2 regions of the Pediococcus parvulus genome follow, and region 2 is predicted to be linked to the other one. Evidence: predicted binding sites of a transcription regulator. Region 2 holds the regulator's gene; the other holds the start of a gene.

Region 1 (15,693 bases), 300 kb from region 2:
CCTGAACAAAACTAATTAAAACTTTTTTTTGAAACATAAGAAAAACCGCACTTCCACTTAGAAATACGGTTAAAAATTCACTTCATAATTTTTTTACAATCGTTCGATTTAATTTATCTGGTTTAGTCGCTAAAGCAAAAATACCACCAAACATGCCAAAGTAATAAGTTAATAATCGCCAAATCAACATGGCTAAAACTAATTTACTATTACTATGAATAAAACTAGAGAACAAAACATCAAAACTATATTCCGCCCCACCTGAACCACCTGGAATAGGAAAAATAGAAATAACCATGACAATCAAAACATGTAAGGATGTGACCATAATGACATTTATACCTGTATATCCCAAAGACAACATAATATAATACGGCACTAAGTAGTAAAAGAGAAGTTGAAAGAAAGTCATTATAAAAATTTTAATCAACAGTTTCCACTGCGATTTTATACGGACGCTTTCCAAATAAAAAGTGTCTACCTTCTCATCCAAAGAAACTTTCCACTTAGCATACCGATCTTCTTTTACAAACCATCCAACCGGTATCATAATCCAACTAATCAGTTTTTTTGTAAATCCATGCCAGTACATGACTAACAATAAACCGATGATGACTGCAAAATGAATCAAGAAACCAAACACAACAAACAAAGACAGATAACTCATCTTTGCCGCAATATAATCAAAGCCAATCAGTAAACTAAACATAAAGTTAATCACTATCATAGCTTGAAATACCACAAATTTCATCAAAAGGACAGAACTTGCTCTGCCAGCCTCAACCCCACTTTGCATTAATGCCACAAGTTGTGCCGGTTGGCCTCCTGACGAAAAAGGCGTAATGCCGTTAAACAACTGTTCAATTAGTGGAATCCGAATTGCATCCCGAAAAGAAAAACGGTCCCCGTTACTAACCACAAACATTCGCGTAATGACAGCTTCAATTCCAAAATAAAGCAGCATGCAACCTATCGCCACCAATAACCATTGCACATGAATGTGAACAATGTCATGTAGTAAATGATTGAGATTAATATTCCGTAATGAAAATCCAAATATACCAATACCCAGAATTAACATAAATATCAACACAATTTTATTTCTCTTGGACATTACTCTAGCCCTCTCTTGCCTGACGCATATAAAAGCCGTGCCAAATATTGGCTAAATGTTCCTCTGAATATTGTGCTGAGGCTTCATTAGATTTCTCGTGTAATGTCTTTAATGCATCAGTATTCTTAGTAAGATAACTAATTTGTGCTTGCATTTCACTAACATCCTTTGCCGGCGCATAGTACCCCTCAATTATTGCATGATAAAGATCTAAATCCCGTAATAAAACTGGGGTCCCACAACTAAATGCTTCTAGTACGGACATTGGAAACAGTTCATTATACGATGGCAACAAAAACAAATTGGCCACGTTATAATAGTTGACTAACTCTGAACGATCAATAATTCCTGTAAACTTCAAATTGGCCGGTGGATTATCCACAACTTTTTTCAAATCCGCATAACCATCTGTCATTCTGCCGAAAGAGAACCCCCCTGCCCATATAAAGTGGAGATCCGGATTATTTTTTGCAAGCTTAATAAAATCCTTAACCCCTTTACGTTCCTGGACTTGACCAATTCCCAAAATAACAAACTTATCTTGTTCTATATGCATTTGCCTTCGCAACGCTTGTTTTTTTTCAGAACTCATCTCATAAAACTCGCTTTTGTGCACAAAATTGGGAATGTAGCTTATTTTTTCTTCTGGAATTCCATATGCAGTTAATTTGGGAATAAACGTTGGATTAACCACCACAATATGATCCATCCGTTTATAGAATGCAATTATATACTTGTAAAAAATCCCTCGAAATGGTTGAGGAATTTTTAAACTACCTTCTATTGTTTCGGGCAAAAAATGAACATAACCTATTTTCCTACCCCTGCCTGGCATAAACGTCGACAAATAAAATTGAGGATCAATCGTATGGTAATGACTAATCTCAGAACGTCCATATTTATTAATACTAATTTTAAACTCGTCGGGAAAATGTGTTTTCAGTAATGAAATTAATTCCTCATAAGCACTACCGACACCTTGTCCTTTAACTTTTGTTGCTGAAGAGAACATATTAATTCGCAAATCTTTTCCCCCTTAGTCAGAAAAGCTTGAAGACTCTTCTCGATCTGCATACAGCACTAATGAATCTTTATAAAAATCTACAATTTGCTTACCAAAATGATCCGCCGATATATCATAAAGTTTGCGTTCCCGAGGCTCAGGATCTTCAAAACTAACCGGATGATTTAAGTAATTCTCCGCAAAATGCACAAATTGTTTTTCCGTTTCGAAAGTCACTCCCAGTGATGGATCATCCAATAACTGATCCGTATAAGGGCTAGATTTGACGACCACCTTTAGTCCAGCCGCCAACGCTTCAATATAGGTTAAACCCTGCGATTCAGAATCTGAGGCGGATACAAACAGGTCTGCCATTTGATAGTAACGGTACACAATGTCATTATCAATTTCGCCGGTAAACCGCACATGATCAGTAATCCCCAAATTCTTAGTCTGCAGTTCCAAGCTTTCTCGTGCTGGGCCGTCACCCACGATAACTAACAAACTATCTGGAACTGCTTTTAAAATTTGCGGGAAGGTTTTAATAACTTCTTGAATATTTTTTTCATAAGCTAATCGACTTAAAGAAAGTAAAATTTTCTTTTTTTTAGGAAAACCATATTTCTCTCGCCAATCAATTTCTTCATGTTGGGCATAATGATTCACATTAACACCTGTCGGAATCACACGAATAGGTGCTTTAACACCATAACCGTTTAACGTTTTTATCACTCGTTCGCTCGGCGCTATAACTCCCGTTAAATGATAACAAAAAGCTCGCGTACCTTGTTTAACATGATAAGGGCGTAACAAATGCCCATTCGCCACGTAGTGTAAATAGTCCTCATACATTGTGTGATACGTATGCACACATGGAATTTTTAAATTTTTAGCTACAAACTTACCAATCCAGCCTAGTGAAAATTCAGTCTGTGTATGAACAATATCTAAATTTAATTCTTTTGCAACTTGATAGGCCTTGAACAAACCACTTACAGCTATTCTTCGGTCAGTAAAAGAAACGAAAGGAATACTTGCAAAACGAAAAATATTTCTTTCGTACACATTTTTGTCTACTTTAGGATCTGTCGTTGTAAAAATATAGACTTGATGCCCCTGTTTTTCGAGCTGCTCCCTCAAGGTCTTAATCGAAGTCGCGACACCACTAACCTGTGGGTAATATGTATCTGTAAAAATTCCTATATTCACAAGTATCCTCCCCAAAAAACTATAAACTTAATCAAGTTTAATTATATTGGTTTCATACGCGTTATGCAAACAACTCTCTTGTAGCTCTTAATTACCTATAAATTGCCATAACAGTTGATTAAATTTTTCTGATTGCTCAGCCATCACAATATGACCACTTTTTTCAACCATTGCCGTTTTGATTGTACCATTCATCTTTTGAATCTCATCACTAAAATGATAATCAAAGTAAGGACTCTGCTGTCCAACAACTAAAAGCATCGGAATTGACATTCTTTTAATCACATCCCGCCAATCCTGAACAGCATGATTTAGTAACAACGGATAATCAAGCTTTGAGTCAAACGGATAACTCTCCGTCACTTTCTTGACTAATGCAAATGTGTCATCATCAATATGTTTGAAAGTTGACGGACCTAAAGGTTGCTTCAAACGATCTTTGAAATTTTGCCAAGTTAAATTTTTAAACCCAAACTGCCAATCACTTTCATTAATCATTTTCGGCGGCTGATCAACTATGACAATTTTGTGCACGTTCACAGGACCAAACAAAGAAAGATAAGCATAAATCGTTGCCCCACCCATTGAATTTCCAACCAAGATGAAGTCGGTCAATTTCAACAACACACACAATTCATGAACGTCTGCTGCTAATCTAGAAATACGTAATCCCCAATTAACATGCTGCGACAAACCTTGATTTCGAAAATCTAGCCTCACAACTCGAAGACCACGCTGCAATAACAACTTTTTTTGTTGATGCCAGATTTCCTTTGAGCCACCAAATCCCGTCAAAAAAACTACGGGCTGCCCTGTTCCCTCATCTGAATAATCCAACGTCACTAGATCGCTCGTTTCAAACTTCATACTTTCAACTCCATTTTTGTTAATCATTTTTAGTATAACAAAAAAATCTCCAAGAATTTAAAGATCCCCAGAGACTTATCTAAAACTAAATTTTGTTACTTAATTGCATCGTTAACGAGTTTGATGACATCGTCGTTAGTTTCTGCTTCAGTAACGGCCTTATCGGCTAATTTCTTCATTTCTTTGGTGTCCAAGCGTTTCATCAATGAACGAGTCTTCAAAACTGAAGTTGCACTCATTGAGAATTCGTCCAAACCAAGTCCCATTAAAATTGGAACAGCAGTTTGGTCGCCGGCCATTTCACCACACATACCAGTCCACTTGCCCTCTTTGTGAGAAGCATCAATTGTGTTTTTAATAAGACGCAATAGGGATGGATTATATGGTTGATACAAATATGAAACTTTTTCATTACCACGATCTGCAGCAAATGAGTATTGAATCAAATCGTTTGTACCAATACTGAAGAAGTCAACATATTTAGCTAACTTGTCAGCAATCATAGCAGCAGCAGGGATTTCCATCATCATACCAACTTGGATGTTATCACCGATCTTAGTTCCAGCCTTAACCATCTTTTGCTTTTCATCTTCAAAAATGGCTTTAGCTTTCTTAAATTCAGCAACAGTTGCAATCATTGGGAACATGATTGCAAGTTTACCGTAAGCAGATGCTCGCAACAAAGCTCGTAATTGTGTTCGGAACAAATCTGTCCGATCCAAGCTAATTCGGATAGCACGATAACCCAAGAATGGGTTCATTTCGTCCGGAAGCGGTAAGTATGGCAATTGCTTGTCTCCACCAATATCCATGGTCCGAATAACAACTTGTTTGCCGTTCATTCCTGAAACAACTTGTTTGTAAGCTTCAAACTGGTCGTCTTCAGTTGGTAGTTCGCTTGAATCCATGTACAAAAACTCAGAACGGAACAAGCCAACAGCTTCAGCACCATTATCAATAACACCTTTGATGTCATCAGGGGTACCAATATTAGCTGCTAAATCAAAATGAACGCCATCCCTCGACGATGTCTTTTCATCACGAAGTTTTTCCCATTCAGCTTTTTGAGCCAAAAAGTCTTTTTGCATTTTTTGATATTTTGCAACTTCATCAGCATCTGGGTTAACGAGTGCCAGTCCATGCATCCCATCAATCACAACGGTATCGCCAGCTTTAATATCTGTTGTTGCTTTTTCACTTCCAACAATAGCTGGAATTTCCAAAGTACGGGACATAATTGCAGAATGTGATGTTCGGCCACCAATATCTGTAATGAATCCCTTAACAAACTTACGATCCAACTGAGCAGTATCACTTGGTGTTAAATCATGAGTGACGACTACAACTTCTGAATCAATCAAAGCTGGGTTAGGTAATTCAACCCCTAATAAATGACTCAAGACACGCTTTGTCACGTCACGAATGTCTCCGGCACGTTCTTGCATGTACTGATTATCAGTCATTGCTTCAAAAGTTTCAATAAAACCATCAGTGACATCTTTTAATGCTTGTTCAGCATTAACGCTGTCATTCTTGATCTTGTCTTCAATATTACCAATCAATTCTGGATCTGAGAGAATCGTAATGTGGGCCTCAAAAACTTCGGCTTCTTCTTCACCAAGGCTTTTAGCAGCTTTACTCTTAATTAACTCTAGTTCTGCTTTAGATGCGTCTAAAGCGTCTTGAAGACGTTTAATCTCAGCATCTGGATTATCAATTGTTTTCTTATCAAATGACAGATCAGGGTCGACAAGCATATATGCTTTCGCAATTGCAACGCCATCACTGGCAGCAATTCCCTTCAATTGTTTTGCCATTAGTCAGAAAGTCCTTCCTTTTTCATTGTATCTGCAAGAGCTTCAATAGCTTCTTTTTCGTCATCGCCATCAGCAGATACGGTCACATCAGCGTTTTGACCAACACCTAATGACATAACACCCATGATAGACTTCAAGTTAACTGATTTGTCTTTGTAAGTTAACTTAACATCAGCGTTAAATTTGCTTGCTGCCTGTACTAATAAAGTAGCTGGACGTGCGTGAATACCTGTTTCTGCAATAATATGAAAGTCTCGTGTTTCCATTATAAATCGATCTCCTTTAAAAATATAAGTTTAGTAAGGGCTTTCTTTTTAAGTTATAAAACGAACATAGCATTCATCTTACTAACAATTAATCAGCCTTTCCCATTGATGATAGCAATTTCTCGAAATTTTTACAAGCCCTTTCACGAATAAAAGTGAAATTAATGTTCACCGTTTTCATGAGTTTCAAAGTGATAAACTACTTTCCCATTTCGTTGAGCCGATCCAATTACGCGTTTTCGCTGATCATACTTCATATAGATAGGTTGAAATTCTGAAAATTCATCTGGTTCAACCGTTAATTCTTTAATTGTTCCTTGTCTGAGCTGTTCCAATAAATTCGAAAAATCTCGTGCCATTTGATCACCTGCCTTTATAAAGTAAACTCAGTTTAGCTGAAAACGATACAAAGTTCAAATATTGGCACTCTATATGTCAAAGTGCTAAACTAGTTTTTGAACCTACAAAAACGCCTTACAAGTAGATTCGAAGATAGTTATTTTTCGATACAAATTGCTTGCACAATTTTTTTGGCGCGTTATAATATGGTCATGGTCAAAGTTGGTCAAACATTTTTGACCTTGATTCTTTGAAAGGAGTCAGCAAAATGTTATGTCAAAATTGTCATAAGAACGAAGCAACAATTCATTTGTATACCAATGTCAATGGACAACGGATGCAGATTAATCTTTGTCAAAATTGCTATCAACTTCTAAAACAACAAGAAGGAAATAACTTAGGAAATGGAGGTGCCGCAAACATGGCACAAGACCCATTTGGATTTGGGAATTTAGATGACATTTTCCGCGCAATGCAAAACGGAAATGTTGAAAACCCACAAGGATTAAACCAGCAAGTTCCCCCCACTCAACCAAGCGGTCCTACCGGTAATAACGGTGGTAACCAACGTAATGGCAAAGGTGGTTTGTTAGATCAATATGGTCTGAATTTAACTGAGCTGGCTAAAAAGGGAAAAATTGACCCCGTGATTGGGCGTGATTCAGAAATTTCAAGGGTTATTGAAATTTTAAATCGCCGTACTAAAAATAATCCCGTTTTAATTGGTGAAGCCGGCGTTGGTAAAACAGCCGTTGTGGAAGGTTTAGCTGAACGAATTGTCGCTGGTGACGTCCCTCAAAAATTAATCAACAAACAAATTGTCCGTTTGGATGTCGTTTCATTAGTACAAGGTACTGGAATTCGTGGTCAATTTGAGCAACGCATGCAACAACTTATGAAAGAAGTTGAAAATAATAAAGACATGATCGTCTTTATTGATGAAATTCACGAAATTGTTGGTGCTGGGAATGCTGAAGGTGGTATGGATGCTGGTAACGTTTTGAAGCCAGCATTGGCACGAGGTGATTTTCAACTCGTTGGTGCCACTACTTTAAATGAGTACCGGGATATTGAAAAAGATGCTGCTTTAGCACGTCGCCTTCAACCAGTTCAGGTTGACGAACCTAGTGTGGAAGAATCAATTCGTATCTTACAGGGAATTCAAAAGAAATACGAAGATTACCACCATGTACATTACACAGATGACGCGATCAAGGCTGCAGCAAAGCTTTCTAAGCGCTATATTCAAGATCGCTTCCTACCAGATAAGGCAATCGACTTGCTTGATGAAGCGGGATCTAAAAAGAACCTCACGATTAATACCGTAGATCCAACTACCATTCAGCAAAAGATTGACAATGCTGAAAAATACAAACAAGACGCCTTAAAGGCCGAAGATTATGAAAAGGCCGCTTATTATCGTGACCAAGTTAATAAACTAGAAAAAACTAAGTCTGGCGCAACTAACCAGAGTGAAATTCCAACAGTGACTGATAAAGATATGGAACAGATCATCGAAGAAAAAACGGATATTCCGGTTGGCGAGTTACAAAAACGTGAACAGGAACAACTACAAAATCTTGGTGAAGATTTACGTGCTAAGGTTATTGGTCAAAATGAAGCCGTTGAAAAAATTGCTCGCGCCATTCGTCGAAACCGAATCGGTTTGAATGGTACTGGCCGACCAATTGGTTCCTTCCTCTTTGTTGGCCCCACTGGGGTTGGTAAAACTGAATTAGCTAAGCAATTAGCAAACGAACTATTTGGTTCAGAGGATTCAATGATTCGTTTTGATATGAGTGAATACATGGAGCCACATTCAATTTCTAAATTGATCGGTTCGCCTCCTGGCTATGTTGGTTATGAAGAAGCCGGTCAGTTGACTGAGCAAGTTCGTCGTCACCCATATAGTTTGATCTTGCTTGATGAAATTGAAAAGGCTCATCCAGATGTCATGCATATGTTCCTTCAAATTCTAGATGATGGTCGTTTGACGGATTCTCAAGGCCGGACTGTTAGTTTCAAGGATACAATTATTATCATGACCTCTAACGCCGGAACCGGTGACGTTGAAGCTGACGTTGGCTTTGGTGCTGCAGCAAAAGGCACAACCCACTCAGTTTTGGATAAGTTAGGTAATTACTTCAAACCTGAATTCTTGAATCGTTTTGACGATATTGTTGAATTTAATTCACTCACCAAGGAAAACTTAATGAAAATTGTTGACTTAATGATTGGCAATGTCAATCAGATGTTAGCTGTTCAAGGCTTACATGTGCATGTGACAGAACCAGTTGAAGAGAAATTAGTTGAGTTAGGTTACAATCCAAAGATGGGTGCTCGTCCACTTCGTCGAGTAATTCAAGAACAGATTGAAGATCGAATTGCTGATTATTATTTGGACCATCCAGATGCAAAAAATCTTGTAGCTAAGATTGCTGATGGCAACATTGAACTAACCGTTGAAAATGTGGCTGACACCAAGGCTGCATCTACCAAAAAAGCTTAATTTACAAAAAACTCATGGTTGAACGAAATTAATCGTTTAACCATGAGTTTCTTATACATAACGTTATTTAGATGAAGAAGAGGATGATGCTGATGAAGATGAAGATGAAGAGCTACTGCTACTTGAATCTTCAGACTCCAGTTCTGGTGCATCTGTTTTATAAAGATCTAAGGTTGATTTACCTTTATTTTTCTTCAGTAAACTTGTTGGCTCTTTTTCCTGTGCTTTACTCAATTCCTTAAGACCAGCTGATTTCTTGTAATTATACTTAGTTTTATCAACCGTCTTAAACCAAGAATGCTTAGAGAATCGGAGTAAATCACCATTGATAACCGAATCAGATAAGGATAATTCTTTATTGACATAAGTTTGAATCTTGGCAACTTCTTTCTTTTCAGTTGCAGTTTTATCGGTGATTTGTTGTCCCGTCTTTGTAAAGTACAAGTCATTGCCATACTTAGTATACTTCGGTGAAACAAAGTCCCCATCACGGAAGGCAACAATTTGATTGCGATCCTTCGACAACAAATCTTGCCCAAATTGAATGGCCCCTGGGTCTTTAATTCCCAAAAGATTTGTTAACGTTGGCATCACATCAATTTCGCCCCCATAAGTATGGTTAATACCGCCCTTCAGTCCGGTCATATGAATCATGAACGGTACCTTTTGGAACATGGCCAAATTGTAGTTATCGATTTGTTTTAAACCAAGAATTTTAGCAATGGCTGCTTTGTGGTTGTTTGAGATTCCATAATGATCACCATACAAGACCAGCATACTGGTCTTCATTAAACCAGACTTCTTCAAATAGCTGATCAATTCACCAATTGATTGGTCCAAATAATGCGCAGTCTGAACATACGGATCGACCGTTGGATCCCCAGTATCCCATTCTTTAATTGATACATCTTTTTTAGAAATCAAATATGGATAATGGTTTGAAACGGTAATTAATTTTGCATAGAACGGTTGCGGAAGTTGTTCCACGTACTTCATGGCATCCTTCAAGAAAATCTTATCTTTCATACCGTAACCACTGACATATCCTGGTTTGATCTTGTAATACTCTTTACTAAAGAAATATTGATAACCAAATGATTTATAAGCATTATCTCGGTTCCAGAAACTCGGCACGTCCCCATGGAACGAAGCGGTCGAATAGCCATTTTGATCTAAAATAGCCGGCATACTTTGAAAAGTATTGCTAGTTCCATCCATAACCATGGCGGAACCCTCTGCCAACCCAAACAAAGAGTTTTCAAGCATCATTTCAGCATCGGCCGTTTTCCCTTGGCCAACCTGATTAAAGAAGTTATCAAAACTCAACGTATCTTTTTCATGATACAGTTTGTTCAAGTTAGGCGTAATTTCTTGGCCATCCCATTTCTTATCAATAACAAATTGTTGCAAACTTTCTAGATGGATGACAAAAACATTTTTTCCCTTTGCCACACCCTTGTACTGGATGTTTGAAGATACATGATGTTTTTTCAAGAACTTCTCAATCGGTTTTAGTTGATCATCTGAGGCCTTCGACTTTTGTTCACTGTTCTGGTACGTTTTGATCGCATCATACGCCGTATATGTCTGTAAACCTAGATACTTCACAATATAGTTATTATCGAATGTTCTGGTTAACAACCCTGAACGATTACTATAGGCCATGCCCAAATTTACGCCAAACACACCAATTGATAAAACGGTGGTGGCCAAGGCATAACGAAATTTGAACCGGGTCGTATCAATTTTGATAAACCGCACGAGTAATAACAAAATTAGGAAAATCACATCCACAAAAACCAAAAAATCGGTTCCACGCATGATGCCCATTAAACTTTTACCAAGGTTATCAGATGTCGATCCGGATCCCTTGATTAAATTGAACGTAATAAAGTCTGAGAATTCTCGGTAATACAAAATATTTGCGAACAACCACGTGGATAAGATAGCGTCCATTAAAATCATCCACCAATAAGCCCAGCGTCCCCGAAAATATAAACCAATCCCAAAAAGAAACAAAGCCGTCGCAATTGGCGAAATCGCCAAAATTAGTTCTTGCATATGCCCTTGAACACCTAAACTGAATTTCATTTGGTAGGCCATATAGGATTTTATACAAAATAGAATAACGGCGAACAAGAAAAATCCAAACCGAGTATTTAATCCCCGACGGATCTTATGCCACGCTTGACCCATAGTTGAACCTCCATTACACATCAACAGTGATATTTGAACTTTAAAGCCGTTCATAAACTAAATAAGTATAACTGAAAAACGGTATTTTTAATAGACCTTTACCATGTATTTTAAGAGATTTTTAGATAACTTTAAATTTCAATTACCAAAAACGAATCGCAAAAAAGGGCAAATTCCAAGTTATAAATTGGATTTGCCCTTATAAAACAACTTAAATTACAGCTTAGCGGTTAACTTAATTTTTGGATACTTACCTTTAAACCAACGTTCTGCAAATTCATTTTCAAATAAGAACAATGGCTGATCCATACGGTCCTTTACCAAAAGATTCCGTGAAGAAGACATCCGCTCGTCCAGTTGTTCCGGATCGATCCAGCGAGCAATTTTCTTGCCCATTGGTTCCATAACAACTTCTGAATGGTATTCGTTTAACATCCGGAATTGGAAAACTTCAAACTGAAGTTGACCAACCGCACCCAAAATATAATCACCCGTATTATAATTTGTGTAGAGCTGAACAGCCCCTTCTTGAACCAGCTGTTGAATCCCTTTATGGAAAGATTTTTGCTTCATTACATTTTTTGCAGCAACATGCACAAATAGTTCTGGTGTAAATTGTGGTAATTTTTCAAACTGCACGTCATGTTTCCCTGAATAAATGGTATCACCAATTTGGAAATTTCCAGTATCGTATAGCCCGACAATATCGCCAGCAACCGCCTTTTCAACTGTATGCCGTGCATCAGCCATAAACTGGGTTGAATTTGAAAGACGAATCACCTTTCCAGTTCGATGTAAGGTCACATCCATCCCCCGATCAAATTCCCCTGAACAAATTCTGACAAAAGCAATTCGATCCCGGTGATTGGGGTTCATGTTGGCTTGAATTTTAAAAATGAAACCTGAAAACTCGGGATCATCTGGTTCGATTTTTTCTTCAGCTTGATCCACATGAGCTGCGGGAGCTGGCGCGTACTTCAAATAACTGTCCAAAAAAGTTTTAACCCCAAAATTAGCTAACGCCGAACCAAAGAAAACAGGCGTTAAATCTCCGGATAAAATTTTGGCCTCATCAAATGAATTGCCGGCTTCACTAAGTAGCTCCATATCGCCTTCAGCATCTTGATAAGCACTATCTTCAGTCAGTGGATATTTGTCTGAGAGTTTACCTTCCGCATCCAGTGGCAAATACTGATTACCCTGTGCATCTTTACGATATAAAACCACTCGCTGGTTATAGCGATCATACAATCCTTGTAATCCTTTACCCATGCCAATTGGCCAGTTCATTGGATAAGCATCAATTCCCAACACTTCTTCTAATTCATTAACCAAATCTAAAGGCTCACGGCCATCTCGATCCAGTTTATTCATAAATGTAAAAATGGGAATCCCCCTCATTTTACAAATTTGGAACAACTTCTTGGTTTGGGGCTCAATTCCCTTTGCAGAATCAATAACCATGACAGCGGAATCCACGGCCATTAAAGTTCGATACGTATCTTCAGAAAAATCCTCATGTCCTGGCGTATCCAGAATATTGATTCGTTTTCCTTGGTAATCAAACTGCATAACCGAACTAGTTACTGAGATTCCACGTTTCTTTTCAATTTCCATCCAATCTGACTTTGCATAATTACCAGATTTTCGGGCTTTAACGGTTCCAGCTTCACGAACAACTCCTCCAAAAAGCAATAATTGTTCCGTAATCGTTGTTTTACCAGCATCCGGATGAGAAATAATGGCAAACGTTCGCCGTTTTGCGACTGCTTGATCTATTTTTGTTTCGTTCATAACTACCTTCCTACTTCTTAATTGCGTTTACAATATAATCTACTACTTTTCGCGATGAGTCTCCACTATCAATTGCACAAAAACGGTCGTAGAATTGCTGGAAACGGACATTATTGGTCATATCCCCGTTTTGCAATATTTTTCCTATCTCGGTAAACATGTCTGCTTCCGAATGGACAATTTCGCCCGGAAGCTCATGTTCATAATCCAAATAGAAACCTCGCAATTCATTTTTGTACATCTCATAGTCATACGGATAAAACAAGATTGGCCGTTTTAAGTATGCAAAATCAAAGAAAACTGAGGAGTAATCAGTGATCAATAAATCAGAAACTAAATACAAATCACTGATATTAGGATAATCAGAAAGATTTAAAACACAATCTTGAAATTCTGAGACGTCGATTTGATTCGCGATCAAATAGTGCATCCGCAAAATCAAAATCGTATCTTTCCCGTACTTTTCTTGGAATTTCTTCAAACTAAATGGTAATTTAAATGTGTATTTCCCAGTCGTGATAAACGCATTATCTCGATAAGTTGGTGCGTACAAAACGACCTTCTTATCGGCTGGAATTCCCATTTTTTCTTTCAAGTCCTTGATTTGTGCCGCCGTCGTGTTAATTAACTCATCATTACGCGGATAACCGATTTTTAAAACTTGATTCTTATAGCCAAATGCTGATCGAAAAATATTGGTTGAATAATCATTGGGACTAATCAATGCATCCCATCGATTTGCTTCTCGAGTGAAGTTCCGATGATAAGACACAGTATCCGTTCCAGGCATCGTCACCTGTTTAATATCCAGACCTAATTTTTTCAATGGTGTCCCATGCCACGTCTGCAGATAAAAGGTGAATTTAGATTTTTTTACCCATGATGGATAACGGGCATTACTAACCCAACTTTGCGCACGACGCATCACTGATACCCATTTTACACTATCACGGACAACATAGTGCATCCCGTGATCTCGACAAAAGCTTTTGAGTTCCGGATAAATCGACCACACCAAATTATAACCTGGATAGAACTGCTTAAAAACGCGATAAATGGCAAGTGGACTATCAGAAACCTGGCGGCCACCAAAGCTTTCAAACACAACTGTTGGCCGTTGATATGGTATTCGGCTCCACTTAAATAATTGTTTAATCAGATGCAACCTTATTTTACCGAGAAAAACGCCCGCTAAGCCTAAAGTTAGCTGTGCTTTTCCTGCGATCCGTTTAACCAGTTGTTGCATTGATGGCTTTTCAATTGGCAAGACCAAAGTCAGCCTACTATCATATGCCAAATCCAACTCAACAACATTGCCATTTACATTTTGAATAAAATCACTATCAGGATTAAATTGACTCGCGACACCAAGGCGTTGATGAAAATATTTATCGTTAAAATCATAAGTAATTGCCAGCTCATATTCATTAGCAATCGTCAATTGGGCAAATGAAATTTTAAACTGAAATAGGTCTGGATACTGACTTAAATTTTCAGTAATCCGCAGCATATCTGTCTCATCATTTTTATTTTTAACTGTAACTACAATGTTTTGTAAACTCTGCACATTAATCTGTTTAGTGCCAAAAAGCATGATCCCATCAGGCACGTGTTGCACATTTTGCAACTCAAACAGATCATCATTAGTTTTGCGATAAACTTCGATATTCACGTAACCAGCAAAATCTGTCTGAAACTTTTGAAACAAGTTAATGTCCAACCATTTATTGTCCACAAACTCATTTTCAACCTGAACCGTTTCAAAATGATCGCCTTCTTGCCACTGTAAATACATTTCCCAAGTGAACCGATTCTGTCCCGGAAAACTACCTGTCAATTGCCCAGAAGGTAGCTGAAACTGCAGCATATTTCTGTCAATTCTGACATGGCTGATCATGAAGCTTTCTAAGGATTCCTGCTCAATAAAAAATAGCCGCAAGTTTTTAACTTGCTGTGTTAACCCGATTAATTCAATTTCGTATTCTTGTTCTTGAGACCTAGTCTGCACATCGGACAAAATTGCGCGCATTAATGCTGCCCCCTTTCTCAATAATTAAAAGTTTTTAAGGTGCCCAAATAAGGACTCATGGATTCAACCAATTCTAAATCTATAAAAATCCCGGTTGTCTGATCATTATCAATTAGCTGACGTAATTGCCCTGCATAAAATTCAAATACATTTTTATAAGGACGCCAAGTCACATAGTCATGGACACTAAATTGAGAATTTGAGATTTCAATGCGTACGGTATTCCGTGGCGTGCCCTTAGACAAATCTGATTCCACAATCGCGCAACGCGCCGCAAATTCACTATCACTTGCCACTCTATAATTTCTAAGCCGTGGCTGTTTGACAATGAATTGGTAAAGTTGTTGGTTAGTGTTATTCAAAACTTCATAAATTGTTGGCTGTCCATCTTGAAAATGGACAACTTCTCGAACTCTTTGTTGGTCATCATAATAGTATTGCGTTTGTAACGTACCATCCGCAAAGCTTTTAAGAAGCGCCAATCTGTCTTGTCTAAAAATCCGTTCCATGATGAGGTCATGTTTATCAAAATACCTTTCGATCTTTTCAT
Region 2 (15,693 bases):
GCGAAGCTATGCTATAATTTAAAGCAGTAAAAAATGGAGGTCGTTTTATATGGATGGCATAATTCCTTTGTATAAACCGCGGGGCATGACAAGTTTTGATTGTGTCGCCAAAATTCGCGGTATTCTTCATCAAAAAAAAGTTGGCCATAGTGGTACATTAGATCCTAATGTAGACGGGGTTTTGCCAATCTGTGTGGGAAAAGCCACTAAAGTCGTAAACTACCTAATGGCATCAGGTAAGGTTTACGAAGGGGCTGTAACTTTTGGTTTTTCTACAACTACTGAAGATTTAGATGGTGAAGTTATCAAGAAACGAATTCTTAGTCAGGCTTTTTCTGATACTGAAATTGATATGGCTATGCTTCGGTTAACTGGTGAGATTACTCAAATACCACCAATTTATTCTGCAATTAAAGTTAATGGCAAGAAGTTATATGAATATGCACGCCAGGGTATTGAAGTTGAACGACCAAAACGTCAAATAACAGTTCATACGTTTGAACGACAAGCCCGGTCCGTTTTCGATAAGATCAATGGTACCCAAACTGTTAATTTCAAAGTTGTGTGCAGTAAAGGGACTTACGTTCGGACGCTGGCGGTGGATCTGGGTGAGATTTTAGGTGTGCCGGCAGTTATGTCAAAATTAACTAGGCTAAGTAGTGGCGGGTTTAAATTAGATGAAACGGTGACTTTTGCTCAGTTGGAGTCGGCTGTTGAAACTAATACGATCGATACTTTGATTCGGCCCCTTGATCATGCGTTAAAAAATTATCCGCATTTTGAACTGAATGCCGATCTTTGGCGGAGAGTTCAAAACGGTGCTATTTTACAGAGAAGTAATTTTGATCAGCCGAAAAATGCAGCCCCTGTATTGGCATTGACTTTTCACGATCGGGTCCAAGCACTATACCAATATGATGAAAAACGGGTAGCTTATCGGCCGATGACCATGTTATTAACCAACTAACTAAGAGAGTTTTGAGAACGTGATATTTAGAATTATTGGGAGGATTTTATGAGAATTATTTATTTACATCATCCATATGAGACTCAAGAAATTCCTCATGGAGATGTTGTTTTGGCAATGGGATTTTTTGGTGGCGTTCATCTTGGCCATCAGGCAGTTATCAAGTGTGCTCGCAAGGAAGCCGATCAAAGAAAATTACCGCTTGCAGCAATGACTTTTGACCACCACCCGTCTGTTGTTTTTCCGAAACCAGGTCTAAATGGTTTACATTATTTGACCTCAGTTAAACGAAAAGCTGAGTTAATGACTAGTTTGGGTGTTGATTTTTTATATGTGGTCAGTTTCACATCCACTTTTGCGCATTTAACTCCTCAAGAATTTGTGGATCAATATATGGTTAATCTGCATGCAAAAGCAATCGTTGCAGGTTTTGACTATACTTACGGGCCACGTGAAATTGCGGATATGACTCATTTACCAAGTTATGCCAAAGATCGTTTTGATATCGTGACAGTAAACGAATTTTTATTAGACGGTCAAAAAGTTAGTTCAACCAAAATTCGTGATGATTTAAAGAAAAGTGATGTGGATCATGCCAACAAGTTCTTAGGATATGTTTACCAAACTAATGGATTAGTAGTTCATGGTGAAGCTCGGGGACGAACACTTGGATTTCCTACGGCAAATGTATTGTCAGATCCATGGGTACGAATTCCGGGGATTGGAATTTATGCTGTTCGAATCAAAATTGGCACAAAATGGTGGCCAGCGATGGCTTCTGTTGGCCGTAATGTCACGTTTGGAGAAAATCGTCCGATCACGTTAGAAATCAATATTTTTGATTTTGATCAGGAAATATATGGTGAAGTAGTTTCCGTAGAATGGTATCACTATGTGCGTGGTGAAATAAAGTTTGCGAATGCTGACAAATTAATTGAACAATTAAAGGCCGATGAAAAAAACATCCGGCAATATTTTGCGAATTTAAATAATGGAAAATCAAATTAATGTAGATGCATTTTTCAGTTAATACCTTGCCATTGAAATCTGATTTAAATCAGAACGTAAAGTATCAAAAAATGCTGTAGCACCTTGGACGAAATCTCTTAATACAAGCAAAAAGCTAGGCTTTTAAAAAAAGAATAGTACAAATATCAAAAAATGTTTGACTAATGTTGACATTTGAAAGAACATTTGTTATCTTTAATAGTGTCTTAGCACTCCAATGTGCTAAGTGCTAAAAGAGGTGATGGTTTTGCTGACAGATAGGGAGTTATTGATTTTACAAGCAATCGTTCAGATCTATACGAGTGATGGTCAGCCAGTAGGTTCAAAAGCTTTAGTTAGCCAATTACCGATGCATGTGAGTTCGGCAACAATTCGTAATGAGATGGCGACGCTGGAAGAAATTGGGTTGCTTAAGAAAACTCACTCTTCGTCCGGTCGAATTCCTTCGATCCAAGGCTATCGCTATTATGTTGACCATTTGTTGAAACCTGATAAAGTTCAATCGAGTGATTTGCGACAGATACGTTCTTCGTTTAATCATCAGTTTCAAGAAATTGATGATATCGTTGCCGAATCGGCGGATATGCTTTCTAAGTTAACTAGCTACACTGCCTTTACAGTAAAGCCTGAATTGAAAGATGCAAAGCTTGAAGGGTTCAGATTGGTTCCATTAGGAAATCATCGTGTTATGGCTATTTTGGTAACTGACAATGGTGACGTTCAGAATAGAACTTTTAAGGTGCCTTCAAACGTTGATCCTGAAGCTTTAGAAGCAGTTATTCGGATCATTAATGATGAATTAGTTGGTTTAACGTTGTCAGAAGTTTTCAAAAGATTAGCAACGGATATTCCGAATCAAATCGGAAAGTACATTGAAACGCCAGAGGGTTTCTTGGATGTTTTCGAAGATGTTTTGAAAAAATCAGCAACTGAACGATTCTTTGTTGGTGGGCAGCTAAATTTACTGGATTTTTCCAAGCAGCATGATTTGGGTGCAATTCGATCTTTATATCGTTTGATGAACCATTCGACGGATCTTGCCAGCGTTTTGGGTTCGCCAGATCAAAATATTAAGGTTCAAATCGGTAATGAAATTACTAATAATCTGTTAAAAAATTATAGTTTGATTACAGCAACTTACGATGTTGATCAACATGGTAAAGGTGTTATTGCAGTTTTGGGACCAACGAGTATGCCATATTCCAAAATGATTGGGTTGGTTGGTGCGTTCCGAACAGAGCTAGCAAGAAGATTGATAGATTATTACCACGATATTGATGATAGTTGAGAGGTGTGAACGTAGTGGCAGAAGACAAGAAGACTGAAAAGATCGATGAAACGGTCGAAAAACAAACAAAAGAAACAAAAAAAACTAAAGTTAAACCTGATAAAAAAGTAAAGGGCGAAAAAAAGTCCAAGAAACAATCAAAAACGGCTACCCAGATTGAAGAGTTAAAAAAACAAATTACCGAATTGAATGGTAAAGTTGATGCTATAACTGATCAATACATTCGTGCTAAGGCTGAAACGGCCAATATTCAAAAACGAAATGAAAAAGAGCAGGCAAACTTGGTTAAGTATGACGGTCAACACTTAGCCAAAGACATTTTACCAGTGATTGATAATCTTGAGCGTGCTTTGGCGATTGAGGTGTCTGACGAAAATGGAAAGCAACTGAAAAAGGGTATTCAGATGGTTTTTGATCACATGAATAAGGCCTTAAAAGACAATCATGTAACTGAGATTGAAGCAGTTGGTCAACCATTTGATCCACACATTCATCAAGCCGTTCAAACGGTGGCTGTTGAAGAAGGCGGCAAAGCTGATCAAGTAGTGAGTGTCCTGCAAAAGGGATACATGCTAAAAGATCGTGTTTTACGGCCTGCAATGGTTGTTGTGTCACAATAAATTAAAAAGAGGGATAATAAAATGGCAAGCAATAAAATTATTGGTATTGATTTAGGAACAACAAATTCCGCGGTTGCAGTCCTCGAAGGAGACAAACCAAAGATTATTACTAACCCAGAAGGTAGTCGAACAACACCTTCAGTGGTTTCATTTAAAAATGGCGAAACTCAGGTTGGAGAAGTAGCTAAACGACAAGCAATTACTAACCCGGATACAATCGTTTCCATCAAACGTCATATTGGTGAAAAGGGTTATACAGTTAGTGCTGGTGGCAAGTCTTATACACCACAAGAGATTTCAGCAATGATTTTGGAATATCTGAAACATTATGCTGAAGATTATCTTGGTGATACTGTTGAAAAAGCAGTTATCACTGTACCAGCTTATTTTGATGATTCACAACGACAAGCAACTAAAGATGCGGGTAAAATTGCCGGTTTAGACGTTGAACGAATTATCAATGAACCTACGGCATCTGCTTTAGCATATGGACTCGACAAGCAAGATAAAGATGAAAAAGTCTTAGTTTATGATCTTGGTGGTGGTACTTTTGATGTTTCTATCCTTGAATTAGGGGATGGTGTTTTCCAAGTACTTTCTACAAATGGTGATACACATCTTGGTGGTGACGATTTTGATCAAAAGATCATTGATTGGTTAGTTGATGACTTTAAGAAAGAAAACGGTGTTGACCTTTCTCAAGACAAGATGGCTTTACAACGTTTGAAGGATGCTGCTGAAAAGGCTAAGAAGGACCTTTCTGGTGTAACTGAAGCTCAAATCAGTTTACCATTTATCTCAGCTGGAGCTAATGGTCCCTTACATTTGGAAAAAACTTTGACGCGTGCTCAATTTGATCAAATGACTTCTGACTTAATTGCTCGAACAAAGACCCCTGTTGATAATGCCTTACGTGACGCTGATCTTTCTGCAAGTGATCTTGATGAAATCATCCTTAATGGTGGTTCTACTCGTATTCCTGCAGTTCAAGAAGCTGTTAAAAACTGGACTGGAAAGGAACCTAACCATTCAATCAACCCTGATGAAGCGGTTGCCATTGGCGCTGCCGTTCAAGGTGGTGTCCTAACTGGTGACGTTAAAGATGTTGTTTTACTTGATGTCACACCACTTTCTTTAGGTATTGAAACTATGGGTGGTGTATTCACTAAGTTGATCGATCGTAATACAACCATTCCAACTAGCAAATCACAAGTGTTCTCTACTGCTGCCGATAGTCAACCAGCCGTTGATATTCATGTGTTACAAGGTGAACGTCCAATGGCTGCTGATGACAAGACGCTTGGAAGATTCCAATTGACGGATATTCCACCGGCACCACGTGGTGTTCCCCAAATCGAAGTTAAATTCGATATTGATAAAAACGGGATTGTTAATGTTTCGGCAACTGACAAGGGCACTGGTAAAAATCAAAAGATTACTATCAAGAGTTCTTCAGGTCTTTCTGACGAGGAAATTGATCGAATGATGAAAGAAGCTAAAGAAAACGAAGCTGCTGATGAGAAACGTAAAGAAGAAGTTGATCTTAAGAACGAAGTAGAACAATTAATCTTTACAACTGACAAGACTTTGAAAGAGCTTAAAGGCAAAGTATCTGAGGATGAGATCAAGAAGGCAAAAGATGCTGAAGATGCTTTGAAGAAGGCTCAAAAAGATAATAATGTTGAGGATATGAAGACCAAGAAGGACGACTTGAATAAGATTGTTCAAGACCTTTCGGTAAAATTATATCAACAAGCACAACAACAGGAACAAGCTAAGGGTGATCAAAAAGATGGTTCAGCTTCATCTGATAAGAAAGATGATAAAGGAACTGTCGATGGTGACTTTGAAGAAGTAGATCCTGACAAAGACAAAAAATAAGTGATTGAATTGCTTGATTGTTAATAAAAAGTCAAAGTCATATCGACTTTGGCTTTTTATTACATTTGGTCTATGATATTCTAAGTTTATCGATAAAAATGGAGGATCATAATGGCGGAGAATAAAGATTACTATGAAACCTTAGGGGTATCCAAAGATGCATCTGCCGATGAAATTAAAAAGGCATACCGAAAATTATCAAAAAAGTATCATCCTGATTTGAATAAGGCTCCTGGAGCTGAACAGAAATTCAAAGAAGTAAATGAAGCTTATGAAGTTTTAAGCGACGATCAAAAACGAGCTCGTTATGATCAGTATGGTTCAGCTGATGCAAATGCTGGATTTGGTGGTAACGGTGGTTTTAATTCTGCTGATTTTGGCGGATTTGGTGGCAGTGGCGGCGGGTTCGATGACATTTTTAGCCAGTTTTTTGGTGGCGGTGGTCGAGGTCGTAGTGCACAGCCAAATCAACCTCAACAAGGTGAAGATCTACAGTATCAAATGGACCTTACTTTTGAAGAGGGTGTGTTTGGCAAAAAAACTACAATTAAGTATAATCGAGAAGCACTTTGTAAGACATGTGATGGCTCTGGTGCAAAACCTGGAACTTCACCAGTTACTTGTGCAAAATGTCATGGTGCCGGTTATATTCAAGTAACTCAAAATACACCTTTAGGTCGGATGGTTTCACAACAAGTTTGTGACGTTTGTCATGGAACTGGTAAAGAAATCAAAGAAAAATGTCCAACTTGCCAAGGAACTGGTCATGTAAATGAACGTCATGAAGTCAAAGTGACAGTTCCTGCAGGCGTTGAAGATGGTCAACAAATGCGATTACAAGGTCAGGGTGAAGCAGGTACAAACCGTGGTGGCTATGGTGATCTGTTCATTATCTTCCGTGTAGCACCAAGTAAAGTGTTCAAGCGTGAAGGTGCTGAAATCTATCTGGATAAACGAATTAGTTTTGTCCAGGCAGCTTTGGGTGACGAAATCCAAGTTAAAACGGTTCATGGTGATGTTAAGATGAAAGTACCGGCTGGAACTCAAACCGGGACGACCTTCCGTTTGCGCGGAAAAGGTGCCCCTCGTTTAAGAGGTAACGGTAATGGTGATCAGCAGGTTACGGTCATTGTTGAAACACCAAAGAATATGAATGCAGAACAAAGAGAAGCTATGCGAGCATTCGCTAAAGCTGGCGGCGAAAAGGTTTCTGGTTCAGGTAAGAATGGATTTTTTGATAAATTTAAGTAGTATCTTAAACACGAACAAGATGGTGAACTTTGACAAGCAAATTAATTTTCTTAATGACGCTTGTCTGCCATTTAGTTTCGTGTTTTTACTTTTTGGCAAACAGGTTTGAAAATGAAATAATTGAGATTGGCTTCAAACGTTGCTATAATAGGATGAATGAAGTTATATGAAAGTGGGATTTAAAATGCCTGAATACAAAGATTTGAAGGATCACCAGCAACATATTCGAAACTTTTCGATTGTTGCCCACATTGATCATGGGAAATCCACTCTGGCAGACAGAATCCTGGAATTGACGGATACAGTTGCAAAACGTGATATGCAAGATCAATTACTCGATTCAATGGATTTGGAGCGTGAACGAGGAATTACAATTAAATTAAATGCGGTCGAATTGCATTACAAAGCCAAAGATGGGGAAACATACATTTTTCATTTAATTGATACTCCTGGTCATGTTGATTTTTCCTACGAAGTTTCACGAAGTTTGGCAGCTTGTGAAGGTGCCATTTTAGTTGTTGACGCTGCTCAAGGTGTGGAAGCACAAACTTTAGCCAACGTCTATTTAGCCTTGGATGATGATTTGGAAATTGTTCCGGTTATCAATAAAATTGATTTGCCATCGGCTGATCCAGAACGGGTTCGAACTGAAATTGAAGATGTCATTGGATTAGATGCGTCTGATGCTGTTCTTGCGAGTGCCAAGAAAGGTATCGGTATTTCAGAATTATTGGAACAAATTGTGGACAAAGTACCGGCCCCTGAAGGTGAATTAGATGGTCCTCTGAAGGCCTTAATTTTTGATTCGAAGTACGATGACTACCGTGGGGTTGTGTTGAGTATTCGTTTGTTTGAAGGTATGGTGAAACCTGGTGACCATATTCGCTTAATGAATAGTGGTAGCGAGTACGAAGTGACGGAAGTAGGGGTGAACTCACCCAAACCGATCAAACGCAATTATTTGATGGCCGGTGATGTTGGTTATTTAACGGCTAGTATCAAAGATATTAAAGATACCCGTGTTGGTGACACAGTGACAGGAGTGAAACAACCGGCTAAGGAAGCTTTACATGGTTACCGGGAAATGAACCCGATGGTCTATGCCGGCTTGTATCCAACCGATAATGCGAAGTTTAACGAATTACGGGAAGCTCTTGAAAAATTACAATTAAATGATGCAGCGTTGGAGTTTGAGCCTGAATCGTCACAAGCCTTAGGATTTGGTTTCCGTTGTGGTTTTTTAGGTCTCCTGCACATGGACGTTGTTCAGGAGCGTTTAGAACGTGAATTTAACTTAGATCTTATTACGACGGCGCCATCTGTTACCTATCATGTAGAATTAACAGATGGTAGTGAACTGGTCGTTGAAAATCCTTCTGAGATGCCTGATGCGTCAAGTATTAAAGATGTGAAGGAACCGTTTGTCAAAGCGTCAATAATGGTGCCTAACGACTATGTAGGTCCAGTAATGGAATTATGCCAACATCGTCGAGGGGTGTTCGACACCATGGATTATTTGGACACCTACCGGGTAAACGTGGTGTACTACCTGCCACTATCTGAAATTATTTTTGACTTTTTTGATAAGTTAAAGTCAGGGACACATGGCTATGCTTCGTTGGATTACGAATTGGAAGATTATCGGCCAAGTGATTTGGTAAAAATCGATATTCTCTTGAACAGTAAAAAGGTTGATGCGTTGAGTTTTATTGCTCATCGTGATTTTGCCCAACAGCGCGCAATTGAAATTACTGGTCGGTTGAAGAAAATTATTCCACGTCAAAACTTTGAGATTCCAATTCAGGCTGCCATTGGTGTAAAAATTATTTCACGAACGAATATAAAGGCATATCGAAAAGATGTCACATCTAAAATTCATACAGGTGATCCTGATCGGCGTGCTAAACTTTTGGACAAACAGAAACGCGGGAAAAAACGCATGAAAGCTGTAGGGACTGTGGAAATTCCGCAAGAAGCTTTCATGGCCGTTTTGAAGACAGATACCGAACAAAATGATAATAATTAAAAGATAAATAGTGAGTGGTCATTAAGTATAATTCATTAAATTCACTTACAACGGGTATTAAATAAGTTCATCAAATTGGTTTACTTTTTTTGAAGAATAGCTTAATATAATGATTAACTAGAATTGAGTCAAGGGGCTTTAAGCAAATTTTTTGGAGGTGTTATTTATTTTAAAGCGAACGAAACAGTTCATGAACTCCAATAAATATAAGTATGAAAAACATTATATCAGACCATTAATGACTCCTGAAAGTGTTTATGTTTTTAAGTTTGGAAAAGAAGATTTGAATAATCGCTTGATTATCAAGTATTCCCATACCTGGACAGGACGAATTAAGATTAACGAAATTGATTTGCGCCTGCATAAACAGCAGCATCCTCGAATCTTTAAACGTGAATCTGATCTAATTAAGTATTTGAAGCAGCACGTGAACCAAAAGACAAAAGGTCGATTGAAGACTAATAAAATCGAACCTGACGAGAAAAAAGAATCAAAGTAAGCAAAACAAACGAGTGATGGCAGACGTTGCCAGTCATTCGTTTTTTTGTGGAGCAGGATTATTGTCCAATTTAGTTGACGTTCGATAAATTAAAGAGTATCTTAGCTGTAATGAAACCTTTAAAGATGTCCTGTGAGACTTCGAAGGTAGTCTAGAATAAATTAAGTCTAACTATTATTCTGAACCCCTTTGAGTCGAACAACTCAAAGGGGTTTTAATATATTAGGAGGATTTTAAATGGCGAAAACAAATGAGTTTCACAATGATGATGTCGTTTTGGATATTCATGATCGACCAACATTAGGACACTGGATTGGTTTATCAATTCAACATATGTTTGCAATGTTTGGCTCAACTGTTCTAGTTCCTATTTTGGTGGGCTTGAATCCTGGGATTGCGCTTTTTAGTTCTGGTGTCGGCACCCTAATATACATACTTATTACAAAGGGTAAGATTCCAGCTTATATGGGTTCAAGTTTTTCATTTATTGTCCCAATGGTTGCTTTAATGAAAACAACGGGATATCCCGGTATTGCACAAGGAACGGTGGCTGTCGGGTTAGTATACTTGATTGTTGCCTTAATCGTAAGTTTTGTAGGTTCTGAATGGATCAACAAAATTTTGCCACCCATTGTTGTCGGCCCGATCGTAATGGTGATTGGCTTATCATTAGCCGGAACGGCTGCGACTGACGCTACCATGCGCACACTTACTTCTGGTTCAACCACTTACGATTGGCGATATTTCGCGGTTGCGATGATTACACTATTAGTTACGATTGGATTTAACATGTACCTGAAAGGATTTATTAGTTTAATTCCAATTCTTTTGGGAATTGTTGTAGGCTACGTGGTTGCTGTTTTGTTCGGGATTGTAGACTTCAGCGGTGTTATGGCAGCTTCTTGGTTTTCATTACCAAAATTTCAAGTCCCATTCTTAACTTATCGTTTTCATTTTTATTGGGGCGCGGTTTTGAGTTTGGCGCCGATTGCGTTTGTGACAATGACTGAACATACTGGACATATTATGGTCCTCAACAAACTGACTAAACGGAACTTCTTTGAAGATCCTGGATTAAACCATACTTTGGCTGGTGACGGGACCGCATCTCTTATTGCTGGATTTGTTGGTGGCCCACCTGTTACAAGTTATGGTGAAAATATTGGTGTTTTGGCAATCACCAAAGTCCACAGTGTTTATGTTTTGGCTGGTGCCGGAATGTTTGCAATTATATTTAGTTTTATTGGTAAACTGAGTGCCCTAATTCAAAGCATTCCTTCACCTGTAATTGGCGGAATAAGTTTTCTTTTGTTCGGAACAATTGCTTCCAATGGACTACGGGTATTAATTGATGAGAAAGTAGATTTCAATATTAAACGTAACCTCATGATTGCTTCAGCTATCTTGGTTATTGGGATTGGAAATGCTTATCTGCAGTTGGGACAGTATCAGTTTTCAGGTTTAGCCGTTGCAACAGTTTTAGGAATTGTACTAAATTTGGTCTTACCACAAAAGGCTGCTAGTGAAAAAGAATTTGATGATCGAAAAGCTAAATAATGATGCTTTAATTCAAATTTAAAACTAAAGAGTTTGGTCCTTTACTAGGATTAAATTCTTTTTTGCTTTCTATGAAGTTAAAGCTGTAAAATACAAGTAGCATAAATTAATCGTATAGATTGGTGAGTTTTAGATGACAACAAGTTTTGAACAGGTTCAACATTTTCTCCTTAGCGGAAACACAGCAGATATTGCTAAGAAATTATTAGGCAAAAAAATTTGTTTTGAAACCGAGCTTGGGATGTTGAGTGCCTACATTGTTGAAGATGAGGCATATATCGGTCCTAAAGATCAAGCAGCGCACGCTTTTCAAGGACACCGGACACCTAAAAATGAACCACTTTATCATGAAGCTGGTACCATTTATATTTACCAAATGAGAACGCAATTGCTCTTGAATTTGATTACTAAAAAAGTTGACGATCCTCAGGGTGTTTTAATTCGTGCCGTACAACCTGCGGAGGGATTATCTCAATTTCGTAAGAATCGAAAAGTGCAACAGCCATTTGAACTCACCAGTGGACCTGGAAAATTAATGCAAGCCTTTGGCATCCCTAAGTCTTTAAAGGGGACTCGTTTGAATGAGGGTTCCTTAAGCTTAGATCTTGAAGACTTTAAAACGGCGACGCATATTATTAAGAGTGGCCGGATTGGGGTTCCAAATAAAGGTGTTTGGACGTCTGAACCGTTACGATACTTCGTAGCGGGGAATCCTTATGTATCAAAAATGAGGAAACGTGATATTGAGTTTAAAACGTACGGTTGGCAATAACATTTAAGGAGATTGATAACTTTGAAATGGACAGAAATAATTGTACAAACCTCAAATGAGGCAGTAGAAGCAGTTACTAATATTTTGGAAACGGCTGGATCCAAGGGGGTTAAGATCGAAGACGCTGAAGATTATAAAAAATTACGCGCTGGTCGATTTGGGGAAATCTTAAATTTGGCGGATATTCCTCATATCAAAAGTGGTGCGTCAGTGACCGGGTATTATCCTGAATCAATAAAAGTTGACGACTTGTTACCACAAATTAAACATCAAGTTGACCAACTTATAAGCTTTGGTTTAGACCCAGTGCCTGCAAACGTCTTGCAAAAGCCATTAGAAGAAACGGAATGGCAAACTGCTTGGAAAAAGTATTATCATCCAGTTCGAATTACCCGTTATTTAACGGTAGTTCCCGATTGGGAAACTTACAAAAAAACGGCCGATGAGGAAAAGATTTTAAAGTTAGATCCTGGTATGGCCTTCGGGACGGGAACCCATCCCACAACACAATTGTGTTTGCAGGCATTGGAAATGTATTTACGTGGTGGCGAAGAACTCATTGATGTTGGTACTGGTTCAGGTGTTTTAAGTATTGCGGCCAGCAAAATGGGGGCAGGAAAAATTAGGGCCTTTGATTTGGATCAGGTGGCGGTTGATTCGGCTGTGGAGAATCTAAAGCTAAATCCAGATGTAAAAAATATTGAAATCAAACCAAATGATTTACTTGAGGGAATTCAAGTACAAGCAGATGTTGTTGTGGCAAATATTTTGGCTGAAATCATTGAGCCTTTAGTACCACAAGCAAAAAAATGTTTGAAGCCGGGTGGTTTATTTATTACTTCTGGAATTATCAAAGATAAATTAAATTTAATCCTTGATGATTTGCAAAAAGATAATTTCGAAATTATTGAAGTTTTACAAATGAAAGATTGGCGGGCAATCGTAGCAAAAAAGCCGGCGGAAGATCAGTGATGTTAAATTAGTGAAACCTAATCAAAATTTTGATCAATATAGATAAGATGGGATAGGAGTAAAGGCATGCAACGTTATTTTACTGATCAGATGATTCAAACAAAAGTTTCTTTTTCAATAGCCGGTGATAATTTTCACCATTTGGTACGAGTGATGCGTGCTAAAGTGAATGATCAGGCTGAATTTGTTTCAAAAAAGCATGAAGTTTTTATTGGGAAAATTGAAAGAATTGATCCCCAAGAGGCTCATATAATGCCTATCTATCAACTTGAAAAATCGGCGGAACTGCCAGTAGAAGTGACGATTGCATGTGGCATTTCTAAGGGTGATAAAAGTGAATATATTGTGCAAAAGGGCACGGAAATGGGCGCAAGAACTTTTATTTTTTTGCCAACCGAATTTTCTGTAGCTAGATGGCCAGAAAAAAAGGTCACGCGAAAAGTTGAGCGTCTCCAAAAAGTTGCAAAGTCGGCTGCAGAGCAATCACATCGCAATTATATTCCAACTGTGACCTATTATAATGATTTGCAAACTTTATCTAAATGGCCGGGAAAGTTTAAAATTGTGGCTTATGAAGAATCTGCCAAGCATGGCGAGCACACACAATTACACGCCCAAATTGGAAAAATGCAACCGAATGACACTGCATTAGTGTTGTTCGGTCCAGAAGGTGGATTAGCTAATAGTGAGGTCGAATCCTTAAGAGACGTGGGGTTTGTAAGTGTTGGCCTCGGACCCCGAATTTTACGTGCAGAAACGGCACCATTATATTTACTTTCTGCTATTTCCGTTTTAAAGGAAATGAGGTAGAATTAGGAAATATACTTTGAAAGTCAGCAGTGGAGGGATGAATTTGAATAAAACTTTAAAATTTTTTGTCCAAATAAAATGGCGATATTGGGTTGCCGGGGTGGTTTTAGGCGTCTTATTACCGTTTGTTTTACATATTACAAGTGCTTCCCATGTTTTTATTGATCTGTGGTTTTTAATGATCATTAATACACTAGCTGCCATAATTTTGGGATCTTTAATTAAGGCTAATCGTGTGCACTGGGCGTTATTGTGGTTATTTCCAATTTTCTTTTTACTAGGTGTGTATTTGTTTTTACCAAGATACGCTTACTATTTTGTAATTGTTTATTTGAGCACAAGTTATATTGCATATGGGTTAACGAGTTAATCTCTAAAGTTTTAAAAATTATAAAGGGGGCTTACTTATGTCACAAGAGCCGGTTCTTTCTGCTCAAGATGTTTTAAATATGTGTCGAAAATATATGAATGCCGATCACGTGGCGATTGTTCAGAAAGCTTGTGATTTTGCCACCTATGTTCATCAGGATCAATATCGTCAATCTGGTGAAGCTTATATTATGCATCCTATTCAAGTTGCGGGGATCTTAGCTGAACTAAAAATGGATCCGGCAACAATTTGTGCGGGTTTTTTGCATGACACGGTCGAGGATACACTTATTACTTTGGGAGACATCAAGGAGTTATTTGGCTCTGATGTCGCCGTTATTGTGGATGGCGTTTCCAAGATTAGTAAAATTCGCTATAAATCTAACCAAGAACAACTTGCTGAAAATCATCGTAAGTTACTACTTGCGATGTCAAAAGATATTCGGGTCATTATTGTAAAATTAGCTGATCGATTGCATAATATGCGAACTTTGGAGCACCTGCGCCCGGACAAACAACGCCGAATTGCAAATGAAACGTTGGAAATTTATGCACCGCTTGCCGATCGATTAGGAATTAGTACCATTAAATGGGAATTAGAGGATATTTCGTTACGGTATTTAAATCCACAACAATATTATCGAATTGCGCATTTGATGAATTCTCGCCGCGATCAACGCGAAGAGTATATTGCTTTAGCAATTAAGGACATTAAAGACGCGTTAGATGCTTTAAATTTACATGAAATTGATATTTATGGTCGTCCTAAGCATATCTATTCTATTTACCGAAAAATGGTTGACCAACACAAACAATTTAGTCAGATTTATGATCTGCTGGCTATTCGAGTTATCACTCCTTCTATTAAGGATTGCTACGCAGTTTTAGGAGCCATTCACACTCGCTGGAAACCGATGCCTGGCCGTTTTAAAGATTATATCGCGATGCCCAAGGCTAATATGTATCAGTCATTACACACAACGGTTGTTGGTCCAGAAGGCAAACCTCTAGAGGCTCAAATTCGAACTGAGGAAATGCACCGAGTTGCTGAATATGGTGTTGCAGCTCATTGGGCGTATAAAGAAGGTAAAACAGATAAAGTTCAAACCAGTGATACTGGCAAAAAGCTGAATTGGTTTAAAGAAATTGTTGAGCTACAGGATGAAAGTAAAGATGCCGCTGATTTTATGGATTCTGTAAAGGGCGATCTTTTTGGCGATCGCGTTTATGCATTTACACCCAAGGGAGACGTCTTTGAACTTGCCAAAGGATCCGGTCCATTGGATATGGCTTACACGATTCATACAGAAGTTGGAAACCATACGACGGGTGCCAAGGTCAATGGAAAGATTGTGCCATTGGATTATAAAATTAAAAATGGCGACATTGTCGATATTTTAACTTCTTCTAGTTCTGCGGGACCAAGTCGCGATTGGATTAATTTAGTCTCTACTCGTAGAGCACGTAATAAAATTAAGCAATTTTTTAGACAGCAAGACCGTTCTGAAAATATCGAAAAAGGCCGCGAAGCTATTGAACACCAACTTAGGCAAACAGGTTTTGATCCATTAATTGTCCTAGAGTCGGAGAAGCTCGAAAAAGTTACTAATAAACTACACTATAGTTCTGTCGATGATCTATATGCTGCAGTTGGTTTTGGAGATCTCGCTCCG

What was found. Region 2 encodes HrcA, which represses chaperone genes, less so after heat shock. Its sites were predicted from a motif close to TTAGCACTCNNNNNNNNNGAGTGCTAA; they were not measured.
Region 1: AB3217_RS06915 (ATP-dependent Clp protease ATP-binding subunit) is a predicted target of HrcA. The motif match lies at 6,697-6,723, and genes of this name have one in related genera.

What each region holds. Positions count from the first base shown of each region.
Region 1 is NZ_OZ061292.1:1,391,529-1,407,221, forward strand. Features, by position in the region: gene AB3217_RS06880 (YbhN family protein) at 83-1,114, opposite strand; gene AB3217_RS06885 (glycosyltransferase family 4 protein) at 1,119-2,126, opposite strand; gene AB3217_RS06890 (glycosyltransferase family 4 protein) at 2,151-3,326, opposite strand; gene AB3217_RS06895 (alpha/beta fold hydrolase) at 3,414-4,193, opposite strand; gene ptsP (phosphoenolpyruvate--protein phosphotransferase) at 4,289-6,010, opposite strand; gene AB3217_RS06905 (phosphocarrier protein HPr) at 6,010-6,276, opposite strand; gene AB3217_RS06910 (hypothetical protein) at 6,438-6,635, opposite strand; gene AB3217_RS06915 (ATP-dependent Clp protease ATP-binding subunit) at 6,884-9,124, shown strand; gene AB3217_RS06920 (LTA synthase family protein) at 9,188-11,320, opposite strand; gene AB3217_RS06925 (peptide chain release factor 3) at 11,537-13,114, opposite strand; gene AB3217_RS06930 (CDP-glycerol glycerophosphotransferase family protein) at 13,125-15,143, opposite strand; gene AB3217_RS06935 (hypothetical protein) at 15,161-15,693, opposite strand, start outside.
Region 2 is NZ_OZ061292.1:1,096,257-1,111,949, forward strand. Features, by position in the region: gene truB (tRNA pseudouridine(55) synthase TruB) at 50-967, shown strand; gene ribF (riboflavin biosynthesis protein RibF) at 1,016-1,975, shown strand; gene hrcA (heat-inducible transcriptional repressor HrcA) at 2,223-3,263, shown strand; gene grpE (nucleotide exchange factor GrpE) at 3,278-3,883, shown strand; gene dnaK (molecular chaperone DnaK) at 3,905-5,764, shown strand; gene dnaJ (molecular chaperone DnaJ) at 5,876-7,015, shown strand; gene lepA (translation elongation factor 4) at 7,200-9,041, shown strand; gene AB3217_RS05380 (hypothetical protein) at 9,208-9,540, shown strand; gene AB3217_RS05385 (uracil-xanthine permease family protein) at 9,778-11,097, shown strand; gene AB3217_RS05390 (DNA-3-methyladenine glycosylase) at 11,231-11,869, shown strand; gene prmA (50S ribosomal protein L11 methyltransferase) at 11,891-12,841, shown strand; gene AB3217_RS05400 (16S rRNA (uracil(1498)-N(3))-methyltransferase) at 12,908-13,651, shown strand; gene AB3217_RS05405 (hypothetical protein) at 13,695-14,021, shown strand; gene AB3217_RS05410 (bifunctional (p)ppGpp synthetase/guanosine-3',5'-bis(diphosphate) 3'-pyrophosphohydrolase) at 14,059-15,693, shown strand, end outside.